DNA from 3 places in the Shewanella sp. UCD-FRSSP16_17 genome. Region 1 is predicted to be linked to each of the others. Evidence: predicted binding sites of a transcription regulator. Region 1 holds the regulator's gene; each other region holds the start of a gene.

The links. The regulator LexA, encoded in region 1, represses DNA repair genes until DNA is damaged. The targets are predictions, from matches to a motif close to TACTGTATNNNNATACAGTA.
Region 2: dinB (DNA polymerase IV) is a predicted target of LexA. The motif match lies at 1,717-1,736, and genes of this name have one in related genera.
Region 3: recA (recombinase RecA) is a predicted target of LexA. The motif match lies at 2,482-2,501, and genes of this name have one in related genera.

What each region holds. Positions count from the first base shown of each region.
Region 1 is NZ_LZFV01000046.1:203,272-207,570, reverse strand. It holds gene coxB (cytochrome c oxidase subunit II) at 1-444, opposite strand, end outside; gene A9267_RS18045 (cell division inhibitor SulA) at 886-1,392, opposite strand; gene lexA (transcriptional repressor LexA) at 1,389-2,006, opposite strand; gene plsB (glycerol-3-phosphate 1-O-acyltransferase PlsB) at 2,416-4,299, shown strand, end outside.
Region 2 is NZ_LZFV01000002.1:445,773-450,071, reverse strand. It holds gene nqrM ((Na+)-NQR maturation NqrM) at 1-149, shown strand, start outside; gene bfr (bacterioferritin) at 539-1,009, shown strand; gene bfr (bacterioferritin) at 1,022-1,489, shown strand; gene dinB (DNA polymerase IV) at 1,802-2,881, shown strand; gene A9267_RS06780 (aminoacyl-histidine dipeptidase) at 2,974-4,299, opposite strand, start outside.
Region 3 is NZ_LZFV01000002.1:330,205-334,503, reverse strand. It holds gene mutS (DNA mismatch repair protein MutS) at 1-2,165, opposite strand, end outside; gene recA (recombinase RecA) at 2,587-3,645, shown strand; gene alaS (alanine--tRNA ligase) at 3,974-4,299, shown strand, end outside.

The sequences.
Region 1 (4,299 bases):
ATCGGCAGGGGTGGAAAGTAAACTGTAAAACTCGACGTCTTCATTAAAATAGCTGTAATGCCATTTCCATTGAGAGCCGGTTACTTTAATAGTTAACTCCGCATCACTTGGGTCTTCCATAGCAATGAGGGTTTTTGTGGCAGGAATTGCCATACCAATGAGGATAAGAAACGGCACGACAGTCCATGCTATTTCCACTTTGGTACTATCATGGAAATCAGCAGGTACTGCACCCTTTGATTTTCTATGATAAATCATGGAGTAAATCATGATTCCAAATACCACAACACCAATAGCACAACAGATATAAAGAATGATCATATGGAGGTCGTAAACCTTACCACTGATCTCTGTTACCCCTTGGGTCATGTTAAGCGGCATATCAGCCGCTGCAAGTGGCACTGCAAAAAACAGCACCATTAATCCATACAACAATCGCTTCACAAGACTACTCCTCTGCCAATTGCGATTTGCAATAACAACAAGGAAAAGTCACACAGTAATACTCTGCTCTATGCAAACTTTTCTATTCCCGAAAAAGTTTGATCACTTCAAAGTACACGGTGGCAGTGAGTATTAATACTCGATTATTCTATTGGGTTTTGGTGGCCACACTTGTACCTAATACTGAACTTTTCAATTCTTAAATTGACGCTTTTTTATTCAAGGCTTTCTATACCGCATGGTACCAGCACAATCTTTACAGCGTTTTATCACTTATGTTCATTTTTACCACTAAGAGAGGTCAATAAATGTTACCCCCTTGTTAACTACATTACTTGGAGATTAAATATTGATCAAGATCACTTTATCATCTAATTTGCTGAAAAAAGGCGCAAAAAAAAGCCCGTCACCGAAATGAAGGGCTTTTTTAGCAAATAGACTTTAGTGAAATGCAGATAAATTCAATTGGGTTGCAGTCACAGGATTACTGGCGTTTAATTGGTCATCACGTAAGTGAGTATTTACATCTTCGATAATGACACCTTGTGCTAAGGCGCTTTTAGCGACTAATTGAATGCGACGATTATCACGAGCATCTAATGGGGTTGTCCATGTAATCACTGCGCTGGATGTACCACTTGTGAGTGCTTTTTCCATTGCCCACAGTGTTTCGACTTCATCTTTAGTGTGAACCAGTAATACACGGTCCATTCTGACATTGGCGTTCGCTAGAATTTGTTTGTAACCAATGTGAGGCGGATTAATCAGTACAATCCATCGCCCTTGTTGACTTAATACGGCTAACTGGCCGCATAGCTGAGTTAATTCAGTTAACCCTTGGTTAGCTGTTTGTTTGGTTTCGATACCTTGCTTTACTGGCGCAGCTGCTGATGCCATGTCCATCCATAAACCTGGGTGACGTGGTGCATTACCTATTAATGTGTTCATAACCAACCTCCATTACGGATAACGCCAACAGCGAGCCCTTCAATCGTAAGGCTTTGGCATGTTAAATCGACTTTTATCGGCGAGTACTGCTCGTTTTCTGCATGCAGATAAACAACGTTGCCTTTCTTTTCAAAACGCTTCACGGTGACATCATCATCAACACGGGCAACAACGACTTGACCATTTTTAGCTTGCTGCATTTTGTGAACCGCTAATAAGTCGCCTTCAATAATGCCAATATCCTTCATACTGTCGCCACGAACACGTAGTAAGAAATTAGCATTGGGTTTAAACATTTCAGGATCAACTTGAAAGTATTGTTCAACATGTTCTAGCGCCAAAATTGGTTCACCAGCCGCAACCTGACCAATCAGTGGTAAGCCTTCTTCAACTTCCTCTTCTTCTTGGACCATACGGATACCGCGAGAGGTACCTGGAATAATTTCAATGCAACCTTTTTTAGCGAGTGCTTTTAAATGTTCTTCTGCAGCATTAGCACTTTTAAAGCCTAATCTAGTGGCAATTTCTGCACGAGTTGGTGGCATACCTGTCTCGGCAATATTGCATTTAATTAATTCTAGAATTTCAGCTTGTCGTGGCGTTAAAGGTCTCATGTTGATTCCTGTTTTTTTATACAGTGACTGTCATTATATACAGTATCTTTGGTCGCGCAAGTATTAACCAACATTTTTTGCTGATAAAGCAATAGATATGAATTTTTATCGAAGTTTCTAGTTGTTTAAAGTTAATTAAATCAGTAGTTTATTGTTTTTGCGGGGCGTCGGTAAATTAGTGTGTTTTATTATTGATGACTCAAGTGAATAAGCCAAAAAGTACTGGATACCGTCTATTTATACAGTACTGTACCTAAATGTTTTGCTACTTACTAAGTGATTGATACTTGATGTTAGAACCAACAAAACTTGCTACTTAAATGTTAACTAGATTTACCGAGGTTAGTGTAACTGAATGATATTCTGGTATCCTATGCGCAATAAATCGTTGTTGATAATGCGAAGACCCATGCTAAAACCAGATTCTATCATTGCTAAATCATTACGTTGGATTCAGAAATTAATGGTACACAGTGTTGTTGTGCCTGAAGATCCGTTCGCTGACCTTAACTTAGATCCTGACAAGCCAGTGGTCTATGTGATGAAAACGGAGTCGCTGAGTGATATTGCTGCCTTACATGAAATGACAGCTAAATATAACTTGCCAAGTCCGTATGAACGGTTAGATGTTGATGGTTTCAATACCCCTAGAATTGTGTGTGTGGAAGGGCGTAAACCCTTGTTTGGTAAGCGCCATAGTAGCGATAAATTTGTAGCAAACTTTACTAAGTTGCTCGAATTACACCAAAAGAACAAAGAACTCGACATCCAGCTTGTGCCTGTAAGCCTATATTGGGGGCGTATCCCAGGTAAAGAAGATGACACCATGACCGCTGCGGTTTTTGAGCGTGAAAACCCAACATGGTTACGTAAATGGTTAATGATTCTATTTTTAGGTCGCCATAACTTCATTCAATTTTCTAATGCCATGTCGCTGCGTTATATGGCTGATGAACACGGCACAGATGTCAGTATTGCGCATAAGCTTATCCGTGTGGCTCGTGTGCATTTTCGCCGACAACGTAAGGTGATGACGGGGCCTCAGCTTCCTAATCGTCAAGCGATGTTCAATTCGCTGTTAAAGTCAGAATCCATCAAGCGTGCCATTCAAGAAGAAGCCGTTAACAAAAAAATTCCCGAAGAAAAGGCACGTGAAAAAGCCATTGAGTACCTTGATGAAATCGCGGCAGACTATTCGGATAACTTGATTCGTATTGCTGAGCGTTTCTTAACTTGGCTTTGGAACAAGTTATACAGTGGTATTAGCATCAAGAGTGCGGAGCAAGTTCGTAAACTGCATCATGATGGTCATGAAATCGTTTATGTGCCGTGTCATCGAAGCCATATGGATTACTTGTTACTGTCATATATTCTTTATTATCAAGGCATGGTTCCACCGCATATTGCGGCAGGGATTAATCTTAACTTTTGGCCGGCAGGTCCAATGTTCCGCCGTGGTGGTGCCTTCTTTATCCGTCGTAGTTTTAACGGTAATAAGCTTTATACCGCAGTATTCAGAGAGTATTTAGATCAACTATTTGCTAAAGGCTATTCAGTTGAGTATTTCACTGAGGGTGGTCGTTCACGTACTGGCCGTCTACTTGCTCCTAAAACAGGCATGCTAGCGATGACGGTAAACAGCGTATTGCGGGGTATCGAGCGTCCTGTGACCTTAGTGCCAGTGTATCTTGGCTACGATCATGTCATGGAAGTGTCGACTTATCATAAAGAATTAAGTGGTAAGAAAAAGCAAAAAGAATCTGTATGGCAAGTGTTTGGTGCATTGCGTAAGTTGGGTAACTTTGGACAAGGTTACGTTAACTTTGGTGAGCCAATTAACGTACAGCAGTTCTTAAATCAGCAGTCGCCAGATTGGCGTGAAGAAGTGGCTAAAGATCCCGAGCAAAAACCAACATGGTTAACGCCTGCGGTTAATCAATTAGCCAATAAAGTGATGACAAACATTAACAGTGCAGCAGCTGCGAGCTCTGTTACGTTAACCAGTATGGTGTTATTAGCCGCTGAACAAAATGCATTAGAGCGCACAGAGCTGGAACGTCAGCTAGATTTATATCTTAAATTGATGAAAGAAGTACCTTACACTGATTACACCTCAGTTGCTCAAGGCAGTGCTAGTGAATTAGTTGATCAATGTCTATCACTGAAAAAGTTTACTTCGCACACTGATCAAATTGGTGAAATTATTGCGATTGAAGAGTCTTCAGCAATTGCGATGAGCTACTACCGTAATAACATCATCCATTTAATGGCAGTTCCTTCGTTAATTGCGAGT
Region 2 (4,299 bases), on a different contig from region 1:
AGCGTAAAGCTGTAGAAGGCAGTTGCGGTGGTCTTGGTGTTCTTGGCATCGAAAAAGCTTGTGACTGCGATGATCCGTGTGATAAAAGAAAACGTCGAATGGCGGAATCTGAGCGTGAAGCTAAGCTAAATCAGAACCGTATTATTTAACCTGCATCTCATCGCGATACTCAAAGCGACTTAGCGGATCTAGGTTAATTAAATAGCCCAATGAGGTTTATCTCATTGGGCTTTTTTATGTCTGAAATAGTTTGTCATCTCATTCGATACAACATTTACAAAAATCATTTTAGGTAACATTTAACGATTATTCTGTGAACAAGCGCATGTAGCGTTTTTGTATTTTTAACCTATAACCGTGATTCCATTGAAGTTAACGGTATTTAAACTGAAGTGAAACTAGTTAATAACCTAAGTTGTAATGATAATGATTATCACTAATCAAGTGTATGATTTTAAAGGGTATTTGTAATTAATGAACGTATGTACTATCCTGTTGGAAATTGATCCAGATCAATCTTGAATTAAAGGACAGAATTATGAAAGGCCACCCTAAAGTAATTAGTCAGCTGAATAAAGTGCTGACGTGTGAGTTAACTGCCATTAACCAGTATTTCCTACATGCACGCATGTTCAAACATTGGGGTTTAGAAAACCTGAATGAAAAAGAATACAAGAAATCGATTCAAGATATGAAGCATGCCGACAAGCTAATTGAGCGTGTGTTATTTCTGGAAGGATTACCCAATTTACAGCAACTCGATAAGTTACGTATTGGTGAGCATTGTGAAGAGATGCTTGATTGTGACGAGCAAGCGTTAACCGAGCAGCTTGTCGTACTGAAAGAAACCATCAAGTTGTGTGAAGCAGAGCGTGACTATGTGAGTCGTGATCTACTTGAAGATTTACTCGAAGATGAAGAAGAACATCTTGATTGGATTGAGTCTCAAAAAGAACTCATCAATCAAACAGGTATTCAAAATTACCTTCAATCACAAATTAAAGATTAATAGGAATTTAACATGAAAGGTCATCCAGAAGTTATTGCAGCGCTAAACGCACTATTAACCGGTGAATTGTCGGCGATGGATCAATATTTTGTTCATGCTCATATGTATGAAGATTGGGGATTTGATGAGTTATACACTCGTATTCTTCATGAATCAGACGATGAAAAAGCGCATGCTGCCAAGTTAGTACAACGTATTTTATTCTTAGAAGGTACTCCAGACGTTGCGAGTCGTGAAGCACTCAACATCGGTAAAGATGTTGAAGAGATGCTGAAAAATGATTTGAACTACGAGTATGCCGTTGCTGATCATTTACGTGAAGTCATTGCACTTTGTGAAGAAAAAGAAGACTTCCAAACTCGTGAAATCTTAGAAGTATTATTAGATGATACTGAATCAGATCATATGTACTGGTTAGAAAAACAAATTCGATTGATTGATCGTGTTGGATTACAGAACTATTTACAGACGAAAATGTAAAAAGTCACTGGTATTAACAAGCCCAACAATGTTGGGCTTTTTTGTTTTTGTACTAAGTTACTTGGTGAAAAAGTCACTATAAAAGGGCTTAGATAAATAATGTGTAACAGACACCTCCGTAACTAAATCACCATGTTAACTCGCAAACGCTTGTTGAAATAGCTAAATTCGCTTCATTGATAAGCAGATTTGATTCAAATATCAGCGTTACTAGTGTTATTTCTTGGTACTGTTTATTTATACAGTGATTTTATCCATCTGCTATGATAAATTAATTAATCAGTTAATGAGCTAGAAAGAGCTTGCTTGAAAATGGTCCGTAAAATTATTCATATCGACATGGATTGTTATTTTGCAGCGGTGGAGATGAGAGATTTTCCAGAATTGCGTGGCAAACCCTTAGCTGTGGGGGGCAGAAGCGATCGCAGGGGCGTGATCAGCACATGTAATTATGAAGCTCGCCAGTTTGGTGTGCGCTCTGCTATGTCGAGTTATCAGGCGTTAAAATTATGCCCTGATCTCACTTTAGTGCCAGGTCGAATGGATGTCTATAAATCAATTTCCGTACAAATTAGAGCTATCTTTCATCGCTATACCGATTTAGTTGAGCCTTTATCTTTAGACGAAGCCTATCTAGATGTCACGGACTGTCATGCTCACAAGGGCAGTGCCACTTTAATTGCTAAGGCGATTCGTCAAGAAATACTCGATGAAACCGGGTTAACAGCATCAGCAGGTGTTGCGCCCATTAAGTTTCTTGCCAAAATTGCTTCAGATTTAAATAAGCCCAATGGGCAGTATGTTATCCCTCCTGAAGATATAAACGCCTTCGTAAAGCCATTAACGCTGAACAAAATTCCTGGCGTGGGTAAAGTGACCTCGGCAAAGCTAGCCGCCCTTGGTCTAACAACCTGTGAAGACGTGCAACATTACCCAAGTGATAAACTGATTGCAGCATTTGGTAAATTTGGTCGAGTTCTGATTGAACGTGCGCAAGGTATCGATAATCGGACAATCAGCCCCAATCGAGTCAGGAAATCGGTCGGAGTTGAAACCACACTAGCACAAGATATCTTTACGCTTGAGCAGTGCAATAATGTCATGCCGCAATTAATTCAAGAGCTCATTGCTCGAGTTCACCGCAGTGCAAAGGATAGGCAAATTCATAAGCAAGTGGTTAAGCTAAAGTTTAATGATTTTAAACAGACTACGATTGAACACCGTAGTGATGAAATATCATTGAACCTGTTTCATGAATTATTAAGCCAAGCTTTAGCGCGAGCAAATGGCAGGGGGATTCGTCTAGTCGGCGTGTCGGTCGGATTAGCTGATATTGAAATTGGCACCAAGGATAAACAGTCAAACACTGAACAACTTGATTTAAACTTTTAAGCTGATGCGTATTTTACTGACTACTCGCTTCGCTTAAATGAAAAAGGCTGCCATTCTCAAGAGAATGGCAGCCTTTTTGACGTTTTTACTAATTAGTCTTTTGCTGGAATACGTTCAAGTACTGCAAGCAGTAACTCCCAGTATTGTCCAACGGTTGTGATATTAACCATCTCATCAGGACTATGTGGGAAGCGAATTGTAGGACCAATCGAGACCATATCCATAGTCGGGTAGGGTTCTTTAAACAAACCACATTCAAGACCTGCGTGGATCACCATGATCGTAGGGTCTTTTTTATAAATGTCGTTATAAGTGTCACGAACTATCGCCATTACAGGTGAGTTATTATCAGGTTTCCAGCCAGGGTATGCGCCTGAAAGTTCGATACTTGCGCCTGATAAGTTAGCTAATGCTGTTAACTGAGTTTCGATTTCTTCACGACCGGAGTTTATTAATGACCGGATAAGGCATAGGACTTCTACAGACTCATTTTCAGTGTTGATAACACCGACATTGAGTGATGTTTCTGTTACGCCTTCAACTTCATCACTCATGCGCATAACGCCATTCGGGCAAGCATGAAGTAAGTCAATTAAGGTATTCTGCGCTTCTTCACCGATGACCTTTTCTGGTGTCTCGATTGATTCAAGTGTCAGTAACATGTCAGGATCGGCAATCGATAGCTCTGCACGTACTAAGGCTTGGAACTCAGTAATCGCTTGTTCAAGTTTTACTTGGTTTTCACTAGGTAACATAAAGCTGATATTCGCTTCACGAGGAATCGCATTACGTAATGAACCACCAGTAAAGTTGACTAATTCAAGTGCTAAATCGTCCGCATAAATGAATAGGAATCGTGCTAATAATTTATTCGCATTACCACGACCTAAATGAATGTTCACACCAGAGTGACCACCTTTAAGTCCCGACAAGGTTAATTTGAAGCTGGCATTGGTTTGCTCAGGGGCTTGCCACGACATCGGCACGCTTATTTGTGCATCAACACCGCCAGCGCAACCCATATAAATTTCGCCTTCCTGTTCAGAATCGGTATTAATTAAAATATCAGCATCAAGCATGCCTGCTTCGAGTCCAAAAGCGCCGGTCATGCCAGCTTCTTCATCAATAGTTAACAAGACTTCTAATGGGCCGTGTTTAATGTCATCAGCACCTAACACTGCAAGAGCTGATGCCATACCGATACCATTATCAGAGCCCAATGTGGTGCCGTTAGCTTTTACCCATTCACCATCGACATAGGCTTCAATAGGGTCTTTTTCAAAATCATGAACTTTGTCTGCATTCTTTTGCGGCACCATATCAATATGGGCTTGAAGTACCACGACTTTTCTATTTTCCATGCCTGGGTAGGCTGGTTTTTTGATGATAAGGTTACCGACCTTATCTTCAATAACGCT
Region 3 (4,299 bases), on a different contig from region 1:
TTTTCAGCTAAATACTCTGCTGCTGACCAAGCTAGAGATAAACCGTCATAGGTCGAAGTACCTCGACCGATTTCATCCATTAAAACTAAACTTTTCTCTGTAGCATTATGAAGAATGTTAGCGGTTTCTGTCATTTCGACCATAAAAGTAGAACGTCCAGAAGCGAGATCGTCAGAGGCGCCGATACGTGTAAATATTCGATCTACAGGGCCGATAATTGCTTTTTGTGCAGGTACAAAGCTACCTATATGAGCCATAAGCGTGATTAACGCAACCTGACGCATATAAGTCGACTTACCCCCCATATTGGGCCCCGTTACGATAAGCATTCTTCGCTTAGGCGCGAGGGTGACTGGGTTGGCAATAAATGGTGTTTGGCTAACTAATTCGACCACAGGATGACGGCCAGACTCGATATGAATACCAATGTCATTACTGATTTCTGGACAATGATAATCCAGTGTTTCAGCTCGCTCTGCAAAGTTGCTTAGCACATCTAATTCGGATGCAGCTTGGGCAAACAGTTGTAGTTCATGCAATTTAGGTAAAAGTAAATCAAATAACTCTTCCCAAAGCTGCTTTTCAATCGCTAATGCCTTTCCTTGACTAGATAGCACTTTCTCTTCGTATTCTTTTAACTCTGGTGTGATGTAGCGTTCGGTATTCTTTAGTGTTTGACGACGCTGATAGCTCAAAGGAACTTGATCTGATTGTAAGCGACTCACTTCGATATAGTAGCCGTGAACCCGGTTGTAGCCGACCTTTAATGTATTGATGCCTGTTTGTTCTTTTTCACGGTTTTCTAATTGTACTAGATAATCAGATGCCCCTTCACTTAGGCCACGCCATTCATCTAGTTGTGCGTTGTAACCCGCTTTAATTACGCCGCCATCACGGATAAGCATAGGCGGATTATCGACAATCGCATTTTCCAATAGCTGTTGCTGCTCTGGAAACTCGCCTAATAAATTGGCTAGACGTTGGAGTTCACTTTGTTGGCAGTGACCTAAAGTTTGCTGAATTTCAGGTAATAAAGCCAACGCCTGGCGAAGACGGGCAAAATCTCGTGGGCGTGCGCTGCGAATAGCTAGCCTCGCCATGATACGTTCGATATCGCCAAGGGCTTTTAATTGCTGGTGTAAGTCTGCATATAACCCCGTATCAATTAACTCAGCAACTGCTTGTTGCCTTTGGCTAATATGCTGTTGGTCACGCAGCGGTTGGTGGATCCATCGCTGCAACATACGACTTCCCATCGGCGTCGCTGTCTTATCGAGTACCCAAGCTAAGGTATTATCACGTGAACCAGATAAATTAATAGTAAGTTCTAAGTTTCGGCGGGTGGCAGCATCAAGAATGATAGTATCAGCCTGATTAAACATGGTGATGCTATTAATATGAGGCAAAGCTGTTTTTTGTGTGTCTTTGACATATTGCATTAAGCAGCCAGCTGCTTGTAGCGAAAGCCTAGCATTTGTAATACCAAATCCATGAAGATCTTTGGTACCAAATTGCTCTAGAAGTAATTGAATGCTGGTATCGTAATCAAACTCCCATTCAGGTCTTCGACGTATGCCTTTGCGATTTTCAATTAATTGGCGGTCAAGTAAATCTTCACTGTAGAGCAATTCTGCAGGACTGGTACGTTGCAGTTCAGCTTCCAGTGTTTCGTCATTTTCAAGTTCAACAATAACAAATCGACCAGACGAAACATCTAAAGTCGCGTAGCCAAATCCACTCTTACCCTGATATACCGCAGCAAGTAAGTTATCCTGCTTTTCTTGTAGTAAGGCCTCGTCGGTTAAGGTACCTGGGGTAACAATTCTTACAACTTTACGCTCAACTGGTCCTTTACTTGTAGCAGGGTCACCGACTTGTTCACAAATAGCGACAGATTGACCAATTTGAACCAATTTTGCGAGGTAACCTTCAACGGCGTGGTAGGGAAGTCCTGCCATGGGAATCGCGTTACCACCACTTTTTCCACGTGCAGTTAATGAGATACCTAACAGTTCCGATGCCAGCTTAGCGTCTTCATAAAATAATTCATAAAAGTCTCCCATACGATAAAACAACAGCATTTCAGGATGCTGTGCTTTCAGCGTTAAATACTGGCGCATCATGGGAGTGTGCTTTTCTAAATTTGGGTCTTCATTTACGGTCATTAAGTGATTGCTCTTACTTTATTTTGAATTAGGCTAAGTCTGGGTCAATATAGGCGGTCATCTTAACAACAATTGATTTGATACCCAATAGAATCGCAACGATGCTATGCCGTCTTGCCCTTGTTTACTGATTTTTTGAACAATACTTATTGTTGTAAACTCAGGTATTTACCCAACTTAGAAGTACTGTATACAGTGGTTTTGTTTGTCTACTATTTATCGTTATTAATATATTTTCGTTATTAACTGTATGATTTTTAATGTGTAAATAATAGTAAGGTAAAAAAAAGGAAAAAAATTATACAGTAACTATTGATACTGTATGATTATACAGTATACTGAGCTCATATTACGAAACAGACAAATTTATTCGTTACCAAGTTCGTTATTCGAACTGAGTCACCTTAAAGGGATAAAGAGAATGAAAGCAGATCCAAATAAAGAGAAAGCGCTGAATGCTGTATTAGGTCAAATTGAAAAGCAATTTGGTAAAGGTTCAATCATGAAGTTGGGCGCTGATCGCACAATGGATGTTGAAACCATTTCTACAGGTTCGCTTTCGTTGGATGTTGCCTTAGGTGCTGGTGGTTTACCAATGGGACGTATCGTTGAAATTTACGGTCCAGAATCATCGGGTAAAACAACGTTAACACTTGAAGTTATTGCTGCAGCACAACGTGAAGGCAAAACGTGTGCGTTTATTGATGCTGAGCATGCTCTAGACCCTATCTATGCAAAAAATCTAGGTGTCGATATTGATAACCTATTATGTTCACAACCTGATACTGGTGAGCAAGCGCTTGAAATCTGTGATGCGCTAACACGTTCAGGTGCTGTTGATGTAATCATTGTCGATTCTGTTGCAGCATTAACACCAAAAGCTGAAATTGAAGGTGAAATTGGTGATTCTCATATGGGCCTTGCCGCACGTATGATGAGCCAAGCAATGCGTAAGCTTGCAGGTAACTTAAAACAGTCAAATACGCTACTTATTTTCATTAACCAAATTCGTATGAAAATTGGTGTTATGTTTGGTAACCCTGAAACCACAACGGGTGGTAATGCACTTAAATTCTACGCTTCTGTACGTTTAGATATTCGTCGTACAGGTGCGATTAAAGACGGCGACGCTGTCGTAGGTAACGAGACTCGAGTAAAGGTCGTTAAAAATAAAATTGCAGCGCCATTTAGACAAGCTGAATTCCAAATTCTTTACGGTAAAGGTATTAACCGTACTGGTGAGCTCGTTGATTTAGGTGTAGCACACAAGCTGGTTGAGAAAGCTGGTGCTTGGTACAGCTACCAAGGCAACAAGATTGGTCAAGGCCGTGCAAATGCGGGTAAATACCTAGTTGAAAACCCTGCAGTAGCTGAAGAAATTGAAGCAAATTTACGTCAAATGCTATTAAGCACTGAAAAAGAAGCGGCACCAGCTGAGTCGGATGAAAACATCGATTTAGAAACAGGTGAAGTGTTCTAATCACGTTTTAACAGTAATGAAAATAACTATCGCGGTCGACATGAGTCGGCCGCGATTTTTTTGTGAGTGCTCTATTCATTGGCATATGTGATCGAACGCCGCGCATAAAGATATGACTTCATTAAAGACGTCATTTAGCTCGTATTACGGCACAGATTATTAAAAACCAATTAACCGATTACAGTAATCGCCCCTCATAGCAAGAAAATCGCTAATCTAAATACGCTTGGATCTCGCACCTTCAGTTTGTTTAAGTATATAATGTTGCCAATTTAAAGCTGATATTCAGCTTCATGATAAATAGAATTTATCCATTTAGGGCGATTTCATGTTTCAGACCACCACAGAATTAAGAAGCGCATTTTTAGCGTATTTTGGTAACAACGGACACCAAGTTGTCGACAGTAGCTCGTTAGTACCACATAACGATCCAACGTTATTATTTACAAATGCGGGTATGAACCAATTTAAAGAAGCTTTTCTAGGATTGGAAAATCGTGGTTATTCACGTGCAACGACATCGCAACGTTGTGTCCGTGCTGGTGGTAAGCATAATGACTTAGATAATGTAGGTTACACCGCCCGTCACCATACTTTCTTTGAAATGTTAGGTAACTTTAGTTTTGGTGATTACTTTAAAGAAGAAGCCATTTC